DNA from 3 places in the Viridibacterium curvum genome. Region 1 is predicted to be linked to each of the others. Evidence: predicted binding sites of a transcription regulator. Region 1 holds the regulator's gene; each other region holds the start of a gene.

Region 1 (3,227 bases):
CGAACCGCGCCGACCCGCACGCAGATGATGAGCGAGTTGCTTGAAGCGGGATTCTCGGCGCAGCTCACCCACCAACTCACGCAAGGTCTGGCAGGAGGCAGCGATCTCAACGAAGCCCGCAACCAGGTGCGCCAGCTCATCGCCCGCGACCTGCAGTTGCAGGACGCAGAAGCCGACATCATCGACCGCGGCGGCGTCTACGCGCTGGTCGGCCCAACCGGGGTAGGGAAGACAACCACCACCGCCAAGCTCGCTGCCCGCTGCGTGGTGCGCCACGGGGCCGACCGCCTGGCCCTGATCACCACCGACGGCTACCGGATCGGCGCCCACGAACAGCTGCGCATCTATGGCCGCATTCTCGGCGTGCCGGTGCATGTGGTGCGCGACGCCAGCGACCTGCGTTCCACCCTGCAAGAGCTGCGCAAGAAGCACATGGTCCTCATCGATACCGTAGGCATGAGCCAGCGCGACAAAATGGTTGGCGAGCAAGCGGCCATGCTCAACTCCGTCGGCAAGATCGCCCGCATCCTGTGCCTCAACGCCACCGTGCGCGGCGACACCATGGATGACGTCATCCGCGCCTACGTCTCGCCCGACACCGCCGGCTGCATCTTCACCAAGCTCGACGAAGCCAACAGCATCGCCCCCGCGCTGGATGTCTCCATCCGCCACGCCCTGCCCATGCTCTATATCGCCAACGGCCAGCGCGTGCCGGAAGACCTGCACCTGCCCAATCGCAATTATTTGTTGCACCGTGCCCTGCGGGAGATCCCTGCCGATTCCCCGTGGAAGCTCGACCGCAGCGAAGCTGGCCTGCTCATGGCCGCACCCCGCCTCTCGACGGGCGAAGGGGGCAATGCGGGGCTGTGACGGGGGACGACCATGCCTCAAGTTTTTCTCTTGCCGGGCCGTAAGCAACCAGATGGGCGGCTCCCGTGGTTGCCCCCGCGCAGACCGTCAGAGTCAGCCGGACAGAAACGCAAACTGGAAAGCGAATTGGGCAACAACACCGGTCTTTTTCCACAAGGCATGTGTGTCACCTGCAGCGCAGAATGGCTCCATGATGTTGCTGACCATTCACTCAGCGAGTGACCTTTACTGAGCGAGAGCACGATGTATAACGCAGCGGGAACACTCGACAAAGACCAGCTTGTGGCGCGCTATGCCCCCCTGGTCAAACGCATTGCCTACCACCTCATGGCTAAGTTGCCGGCCAGCGTGCAGGTAGAAGACATCATCCAGAACGGCATGCTCGGCCTGCTCGACGCCATCAGCCGTTACGAAGAAGGCCTCGGCGCCCAGTTCGAGACCTACGCCGTGCAACGCATCCGTGGCGCCATGCTCGACGGCCTGCGCGAGAACGACTGGCTGCCGCGAAGCCTGCGCCGCGAGATGCGCCGCATCGAAACCGCCATCCATAACCTCGAACAGGTTCACGGCCGTCAGCCCACCGAGCGCGAACTCGCCGAATCGCTTGGCATGAGCCTCGCTGATTACCAGAAGATGCTGCAGGAAGCCCGCGGCTACCAGCTCGTGTACTTCGAAGACTTCGGCAGCGAAGAAGAAGACGACTACCTCGATCGCCACATCGTCGGCGAGAGCAACGACCCCCTCGACATGCTGGAAGAAGCCGGCATGCGTCAGGTGCTCATCAAGGCCATCGGCGACCTCCCGGACCGCGAAAAGATGGTCATGGGCCTCTACTACGAAGAAGACCTCAACCTGCGTGAAATCGGCGAAGTGATGGGCGTCTCCGAATCCCGCGTCTGCCAGCTGCACAGCCAGGCCATCGCACGCCTGCGCTCGCGCATCGCCAGCGGTCGCGACTCCGCCATGCCCCAGGCAGAGCCCCGCAGCCGACGCGCCTCAGCGGCCTGAGCTGAACCGCCGGGGCCCGCCGCATGGATGTCATCAGCGTTGCCGGACTCCTGCTGGGACTCGTCGCCATCATCGGCGGCCAGCTGCTCGAAGGCGGACACATCGGCTCGCTGATCCAGCCCACTGCATTCATGATCGTTGTCGGCGGCACCTTCGGCGCCGTCATGCTGCAAAGCCCCTGGCGCACCTTCAAGCAGGGCCTCGCGATGACCGTCTGGGTCATCAAGCCGCCTGTACCGCCGCTCGATGATCTCATCGCCCAGGTCGTCAGCTGGAGCCAGATCGCCCGCAAGGAAGGCCTGCTCACACTCGAAAACAAGATGGCTTCGCAGCCTGATCCCTACCTGCGCAAAGCCATGCAGCTACTCGTCGACGGCGTCGAACCCGAGCGCATCCGCGAAGTCATGGAAATCGACATCCACACCTGGGAAGTCGAGATGAAGCAAGCCTCCAAGATCTGGGAAGCCGCCGGCGGCTATGCACCCACCATCGGCATCATCGGCGCCGTCATGGGCCTCATCCACGTCATGGAGAACCTCTCCGACCCCAGCAAGCTCGGCGCTGGCATCGCAGTCGCCTTCGTTGCCACCATCTACGGCGTCGGCTCAGCCAACCTCATCTTCCTCCCAATGGCCAAGAAGCTGCAGGCCAACATCACCCGCCTCGTCGCCGTCCGCGACATGCTGCTCGACGGCATCGTCGCCATCGCCCACGGCGACAACCCGCGCATCATTGAAAGCAGGCTGCAGGGTTACATCGTCTGACGCCTGCTTCGGCGAGTCAGCAATTCACATCGGGTATTCACAAGCTCGTCGGCCAAAGCCCAAGACGGTGGCTTCATCGCATCAACGAGAAATGCTCGATCTTGCAAGGGCCCGTGTATTTGCATTCGCCCAGCAGATAGCGGTAACGGATCGTCACGACTTCGCCAACGCCCGGCCATTGCTTGCGCGGCAATACCGTTTGATAGTCCATGGTTTCCGGCAGGAAGGAGATGACAGCGCCGGGGGCAGGGCACTCGGTGCCTGCTGGCGCGTTGCTTGAACGCACCAGACCCGAAACACGCGGCACTGTGTCTTGGGCACTCTTCACCATGACGGTCAGGTCGCAGATGACCCAATGCCTCTTCTGTGCGAACGCGCATGTGGAGACGCTGAGCATCAACAGCGCGATTAAGGCGCTCGTGCATTTCATGGTGGCGGCTACGTTCAGGAGAAATACCCCGGGTAGAACTTGGGGCATATGCAGTTCCGGTTGTCGATTGGGGGCTCAATGACAGTAAGTGACACATTTTCGAGCAACCGTTCAATGGCCTCCGCCACAGTGACATCAGAAGGTGTCACCTCATA
Region 2 (3,227 bases), on a different contig from region 1:
GAGGGCACCCAGCCCGGTCATGGCCCAATTGCGCGTCAGCCGCTCGCCCAGCATCTTGAGCTGCTCAGCCGTTATAAGTCGCTGCGGCAGGGTCGACCCCGCCACCGGCTTGGCGGCGACCGGTTTGGGCGGGGTGGCCGCCTGCACGGCCGGCAAACCGGCGCACGCAACAACGACCAGACTGATCGCCAGGCAACGCGCTGCGCCCGATGCGCCTCTGCGCAAGGCTCCGCTGTTCGTGCTGCCAGCGGCCTTGACCGCTTCACCTTGTTCTCGTGCAGCTGAACGCGCGACTGACATTCCAGGCTCCTTGCTGTGGTGATGACTACTACTTTCGGCATATCGCGGCGCGATGCCTATCATCGCTTTCCGCAACACCCGGGAAGACCGGCCACGACAGGGAATCCTTACTTCGCGTTCAATCCGTACCAGTCAGCTCGCCCGCCAAATCGGTCGTCAGGTAGGTCCGCAAAGCCGCACCCTGCAGAGCCAAAGCCAGCGCCAGCCACAATTTGGCGTGTGCAGCCTCCGGCCCCAGATCACCGCCTTCCACAACCCCGGCGGCCTGCAGAGCCGTGGCACTCTGGTAGGGCGAATGGCGTACCTCGCCATGCGGGGCCTGGGTGATCGCCAGCATCGCCACGCTGGCAGCCGCCAGGTCTTGCAACGCGGCCACGAATGCCGGCTCCTCAGGCGCGTTACCCGCCCCGAAACACTGCAGCACACAGCCCTTGCGGGCCTGCGGTAGTTGCGCCACGGCATGCAGGAGTTCGGCGGGCATGCCCGGGTGCAGGGTCAGCATGGCAACACGGACGTCGGCCGCCCCAGCCGCGATGCGCGCCAGTAGCGCCTGCTGCCTAACCGGGTCAAACGCAGTGGATGGCGCCGGCAGACCTGCCCCGGTCTGCCAGTCGATGGTGTCCGCGTACACCGCCCCCAATTGCCGCCAGCGTGGGCTGTGAAATGCATCGTCCTGCTGCGCGCTGCGCTTGCTGCAGCGATTGCCCCGCAGAATGCGGCCCGCGAAGCAGACCGCCACCTCATGCAATCTGCCAGACCGCGCCACACGGATGGCATCGGCAACATTGCGCGCGGCGTCGCTGTCTTCAGCGACCAAAGGGCGTTGCGAGCCCGTCAGCACTACAGGCTTGTCCTGCCCGGCGAGCAGATACGACAAGGCAGCCGCCGTCCAGGCCAGCGTGTCGGTGCCGTGCAGCACGATAAAGGCGTCAAAGTCGCTCCAGTGCTCCAGCAGGAGCCCGGCGATGCGTAGCCAGTCAGCAGGCTGCATGCTGGCGCTGTCGAGCGGTGTTGCCAGCGCCTCGAAGCGGTCGTCAGGCCCCAACCAGCCACGCCCGGCAAGCAATGCCGCAAAGTCAGCGCCCGCCATCGGCGCCAGTGGCACGCCGGCACAGCCGACGGTTCCCCCGGCGTAAAGCACCAGCACACGGCTCAAAACAGGCTCTCCGGCAGGCTTTTCAGGTCACAAATCACGCCACTCGTCCTTTTGATTGCAGGAAGTATTCAAGCATTCTGCCCTCCGGCCGCTAAGAGAGACATGGGCTGGCGGCAGAAATTTCCTGTTTTGGAGACCCCTGCTACTCGCCCCGGCAAAAAAGGCCTAAAGTTCCCTCCGGAGCTGTCGTTATGGCCGGTGTGCAGCGTGCGTCAGGTTTTTTCCTACAAGAAAATTCCGGTCAGCGCAGGATTGAACACCAACCGCTTGAGAAAGTTTGAGGAACGCCATGAAAATCGATAATTCAATCAAGTCGACCGGCCAGGTGTCGGGCGAAAACCGAACGCGAGAGACACGTGCCGCCAGCACCGCTCCCGCGCAGTCGGGCACTCAGGTGGCTTTGTCGGCCGGCCTGCAAAAGTACGAAGCCGTGCTCGCGCAGTCGCCTGTCGTCGATTCCGCCAAGGTCGAAGAGATCAAGTCCGCCATCGCCAATGGCAGCTTCAGCGTCAATCCCGAGAAGGTCGCTGATGGCCTGATCGAAAGCGTGCGCAGCATGCTGTCGGCACAGCCTGGCACCGCCGCCTGAAGACGACTGCATGAGCATTGCAGGGGACTCCGGCGCGCCTCGCCAGCGCCTGATCGCCTTGCTGGGCGCGGAACGCGACCTCGCAAAGACGTTCATCAACGTGCTCGTCGAAGAGCGCGAAGCCTTGTCGAAAACCGACATGGAGCCACTGTTCGCCCTCTCGGAGCGCAAGGGTCAGATCGTCCGCCAGCTCGAACAACTGGCGACTGCACGCACCGCCCTGCTGGCCCAATCCGGCCTGCCAAACGAGCGCGAAAGCGTGCAGAAACTGCTGGGTCCGAAAAGCGATCCGATCTGGCAGGACTACCTTGCCGTAGCCACCGAGGCGCGCAACACCAACCTCGAGAACGGCCGCATCATCACCGAACGCCTCAAACACAACCATCAGGCACTTGCAGTGCTGATGGCCCATGCCGACCAGCCTGCCATCTACGGCAAGGATGGCGTCTCGCGCGTCAAACCCGGCTCGCGCATCTTCGGCAGCGCCTGAGCGGCGCCACCCTCGCGCGTTGCCTCACACGGCCGACGCGGCAGCTTCTTTCATCGCCCCCGCCAGGATCGTGTAGGCACTGAGCCACGCGGCTTTCACGTCGTCGGTAAATGCCTCGCCCAGCCCCGCCCCCAGCGTCCAGATCAGGGCCGCGCCCACCGTGTCGTAATGCTTGTCCTCGACGCCGTAGCCCACATGGCGACGCCCCAGATCCTGCACAGCTGGCACGATTTCACCCAGAACGCCAAGCTTGGCTACCACCGTGCTGATCATGGCCATGAGCTTGCGCCCCTGCTCCGCCATGTCGCCTTTGAACAAGTGCTTGAGCTCGGGGTCGAGCTCGAACAGCTTGTTGTAGAACAGGCCGGCAGCGGTGTCTGCAATCGGTACGACCTTTTGCCAGGACTGCTGGATCAGGGTGACTTGCTCGGGCGTCATGCGTGCTCTCCAGAAAAGAAACGGGGCGCTACCAGCGCCCCGATCCGCACTCGCCACCCTGTCGCAGACGGCTAGGCAGACACCATGCCGCGCTGGCGGCGTGCTTCGAACAGGCAGATGCCGGATGCCACCGAGACGTTGAGACTTTCGACCGTGCCGAGCATGGGAATCTTCGCCAGCTCGTCGCAGGTCTCGCGCGTCAGGCGGCGCAAACCGTCGCCTTCTGCACCAAGTACCCAGGCAACGGGCCCCGT
Region 3 (3,227 bases), on a different contig from region 1:
GGCATCCTGGCCTCGGCAGCCTTTCCAGTCGCCAGCCTCGTCGCCCAGCGCAGCAAGGAGGCCGAGCTGCGCAGCGCGCTGCGCCAGGTGCGTGAAGCACTCGACGCGTACAAGAGGGCTGGCGACGAGGGGCGCATCGAACGCTCGGTCGATGCCTCGGGCTACCCGTCCTCACTCGACGTGCTCGCCAGCGGCGTTACAGACATCAAGCGCCCTGACGGCCAGAAGATCTACTTCCTGCGCCGCGTCCCACGCGACCCCATGAACGACGACGCACGACTCGCAGCTGCCGAAACCTGGGCCCTGCGCAGCTACGCCAGCCCGCCGGAGTCGCCTGAGGAAGGCAAGGATGTCTTCGATATCCATTCGCGTTCGGCACGCACAGGCCTCAACGGCGTGCCTTACCGGGAGTGGTGAGCATGTCTCCGCGCCGCGACCGTGGGGGCTTCACCCTCATCGAACTGCTGGTCGTCATGGCCATCATCGGCGTGCTGCTGTCGATCGCCGCGCCCCGCTATTTCAACCATGTCGAGAAGGCGCGCGAAGGCGCGCTGAAACAGAGTCTTGCCGTCATGCGCGACGCCATCGACAAGTTCTACGCCGACACTGAGCACTACCCGGCTTCGCTGGACGAGCTCGTCGAGAGGCGCTACCTGCGCAGCTTGCCCGAAGACCCCTACACCGGCATGCGTGACAGTTGGCAGACGGAAGCCCCCCCCGAGGGCGGTGAAGGCGTCTTCGATGTGCGCAGCGGTGCAAGCGGTATGACCGCGAATGGCGCACCACTGGGGGATCTGTGAAACGCCTCGCCCCGCGCCATCAGCAACGGGGCATGGTCTATCTGCTGCTGATTTTCACCCTCGCTACGTTGGGCTTTCTGCTTGCCGAGCTGGGACGCGGCTGGAGCCTGACCGCACAACGCGCGAAGGAAACCGAGCTGCTGTTCATCGGCCAGCAGTTCGCACAGGCCCTCTCCAGCTACAAGGCCCGCACCCCGCAGGGCACGCCCGAGGCCCCGCAGCGCCTCGAAGATCTCCTCGAAGATCGCCGTTTCCCCTTCATCGTGCGCCATCTGCGCGAGATTCCGCGCGACCCCATGACCGGCCTGCGCGACTGGGGCCTTGCGCTGCAAGACGGGCGCATCGTCGCCGTACACAGCTTGTCGGAGCGACAGCCCTTGCGGCAAGGCATGCTGCCCGAGTACGTATCGGTGAAGAACGAGGAAGGCCGCGCTTACCGCAAATGGTTCTTCGTACCCGTGGCAGCAAGCCCCGGGCCGGGCATTGGTGCCACAAGCGGCGAGAATCCCCAGCAGTAGGCCAAACCGGCGCCACAAAGCAAAAAGCCCGTCCGGTAAGGGACGGGCTTTTCAATTCTGGTGGCCGGTCGCGGAATCGAACCACGGACACGCGGATTTTCAATCCGCTGCTCTACCAACTGAGCTAACCGGCCAAAGAGCTGAGCATTATAGTCACCCAAAGCCGCTTCCGCAAGCCGACATTGCCCCCAAGAGGCCGGAACTGCGCCACATCAAGCTCCTCCGGGCGTTCCAGGGGCTCAATGTTCGTGCTGGCAGGCCGATATCTGTTGAATTCACCAGAACCGCCTGCCGCACGGCTTGACCCAGACTGTTCCGCCAAATGGAAACCCGGACCGACGACGTCTTCGTGACACCCGAGCAATTGTGCATAGGCCTGTATGTGCACATTGATCTGCCCTGGTTCAGTCATCCTTTCAGCTTCAGCAGCTTCCGCATCAAGTCGGCGGATCAGATCTCCACACTGCGTGGCCTGGGGGTCAAGCAATTCCGTGTCGACCCCTCCCGCTCAGACAAGATGCCGGAAGCCACAACCGGGGCCACGGAGGCCGCCGCTGCCCCGGCAGCCGAAACCGCGCCGCTGAGCCCCGCAGAAGCCGAGCGCGTACAACGAACCCGCCTGCTGGCCGAACGCAAGGAAAAGCTCGCGCACATGGAAAAAGCCTTCGCCAAGGCCGCCACCATCATGCGCAACATCAACCGCAATCTGCTCTCCAACCCACGCGACTGTCTGCAGGAGGTCGGGGGGCTTGTTGACCAGATGGTCGGCGCCTTCCTCAACGAGCCCGAGATTGCCCTGCACGTGATGGGCGAGAAGGCCGGCGGTGAAGAGGTCTATTTCCACGGCCTCAACGTCGCCATCCTGTCGATGATGCTGGCGCGCGAAATGGGTATGACGGCAGAGGACACCCGTGTGCTTGGCCTCGGTGCGATGTTTCACGACATCGGCCTGATGGAAATTCCGGACAAGGTGCTCAAAAAGAACATCGACGAGATGAACCATGCCGAGCGTGAGCTGCGCAAGCTGCACAACGACTATGGTCTGAAAATCGCAAAGCGCGTCGGTCTGCCGGAAAGCGTACAGGCCATCATTGCCCAGCATCACGAAAACGCCGACGGTTCAGGTTATCCAAAAGGATTGAAGGGTGAAGCGATTGCGCAGCCGGCGCGCATCGTGGCGATGGTCAATCACTACGACAACCTGTGCAACCCGGCCGACATCTCACGCGCGCTGACACCGCACGAAGCGCTGTCGCTGATGTTTTCGCAACGCCGTGCCAAGTTCGATGCACAGGCCCTGCAGCTGATGATCCGTTGTCTTGGCGTCTACCCGCCGGGCAGCGTTGTGAAACTTTCGAATGAAAGCATCGCCCTTGTACAGTCGGTCAATCCCGCCAAGCCGCTGCGCCCCTGGGTGCTGCTGTATGACGCGAAAGTGCCCAAGGAGGAAGCAATCTCGATCAACCTCGAAGACGACCCCTCGCTTAACATCGTGAAAGCCGTACGTCCCATCCAGTTGCCGACAGCGGTGTTCGAGTATCTCAATCCACGCAAGCGCGTCACTTATTACTTCGACGCGAATTCATCCAATCCGGCCAAAGGCCAGTGACATGCAGCACCCCGAGTCCGTCCTGCTGAGCCAGTCGCAAGAGATCCTGCTGCTGGTCGATGCGCAGACACTGGCCATCGTCGAAGTCAGCGCCGCCACCATCCAGCAGCTGGGCTACACACGCGACGAGCTGATCGGACGATCGATCACCGAGATCGAGTGCGCCCTGTCCGACGTGTTCTTCTGGGAAGAGGTCCGTGCCGGTGGCGGCAGCGATATCACTGATGCGGAAGGCCTGTACCAGCGCGCTGATGGCAGCACGCTGGTCGCGCGCAAAAGCGTGCATCGCTGCCGGGGTGA

What was found. Region 1 encodes FliA, which starts transcription of late flagellar genes. Its sites were predicted from a motif close to CTAAAGTTNNNNNNNNNNNNGCCGNTA; they were not measured.
Region 2: the regulator FliA is predicted to act here: its motif matches at 1,622-1,648, upstream of flgM (flagellar biosynthesis anti-sigma factor FlgM).
Region 3: the regulator FliA is predicted to act here: its motif matches at 1,557-1,583, upstream of ABEA02_RS08115 (cyclic di-GMP phosphodiesterase).

Annotation. Positions count from the first base shown of each region.
Region 1 is NZ_BAABLD010000002.1:395,395-398,621, forward strand. It holds gene flhF (flagellar biosynthesis GTPase FlhF) at 1-870, shown strand, start outside; gene ABEA02_RS03045 (RNA polymerase sigma factor FliA) at 1,114-1,878, shown strand; gene ABEA02_RS03050 (flagellar motor protein) at 1,902-2,642, shown strand; gene ABEA02_RS03055 (hypothetical protein) at 2,716-3,072, opposite strand; gene ABEA02_RS03060 (hypothetical protein) at 3,087-3,227, opposite strand, start outside.
Region 2 is NZ_BAABLD010000017.1:92,798-96,024, forward strand. It holds gene ABEA02_RS16815 (hypothetical protein) at 1-300, opposite strand, end outside; gene ABEA02_RS16820 (asparaginase) at 419-1,447, opposite strand; gene flgM (flagellar biosynthesis anti-sigma factor FlgM) at 1,746-2,045, shown strand; gene ABEA02_RS16830 (flagella synthesis protein FlgN) at 2,056-2,535, shown strand; gene ABEA02_RS16835 (globin family protein) at 2,560-2,973, opposite strand; gene rlmB (23S rRNA (guanosine(2251)-2'-O)-methyltransferase RlmB) at 3,045-3,227, opposite strand, start outside.
Region 3 is NZ_BAABLD010000008.1:90,010-93,236, forward strand. It holds gene ABEA02_RS08095 (type II secretion system protein) at 1-417, shown strand, start outside; gene ABEA02_RS08100 (prepilin-type N-terminal cleavage/methylation domain-containing protein) at 420-800, shown strand; gene ABEA02_RS08105 (type II secretion system protein) at 833-1,318, shown strand; tRNA gene ABEA02_RS08110 (tRNA-Phe) at 1,377-1,452, opposite strand; gene ABEA02_RS08115 (cyclic di-GMP phosphodiesterase) at 1,641-2,927, shown strand; gene ABEA02_RS08120 (PAS domain-containing hybrid sensor histidine kinase/response regulator) at 2,929-3,227, shown strand, end outside.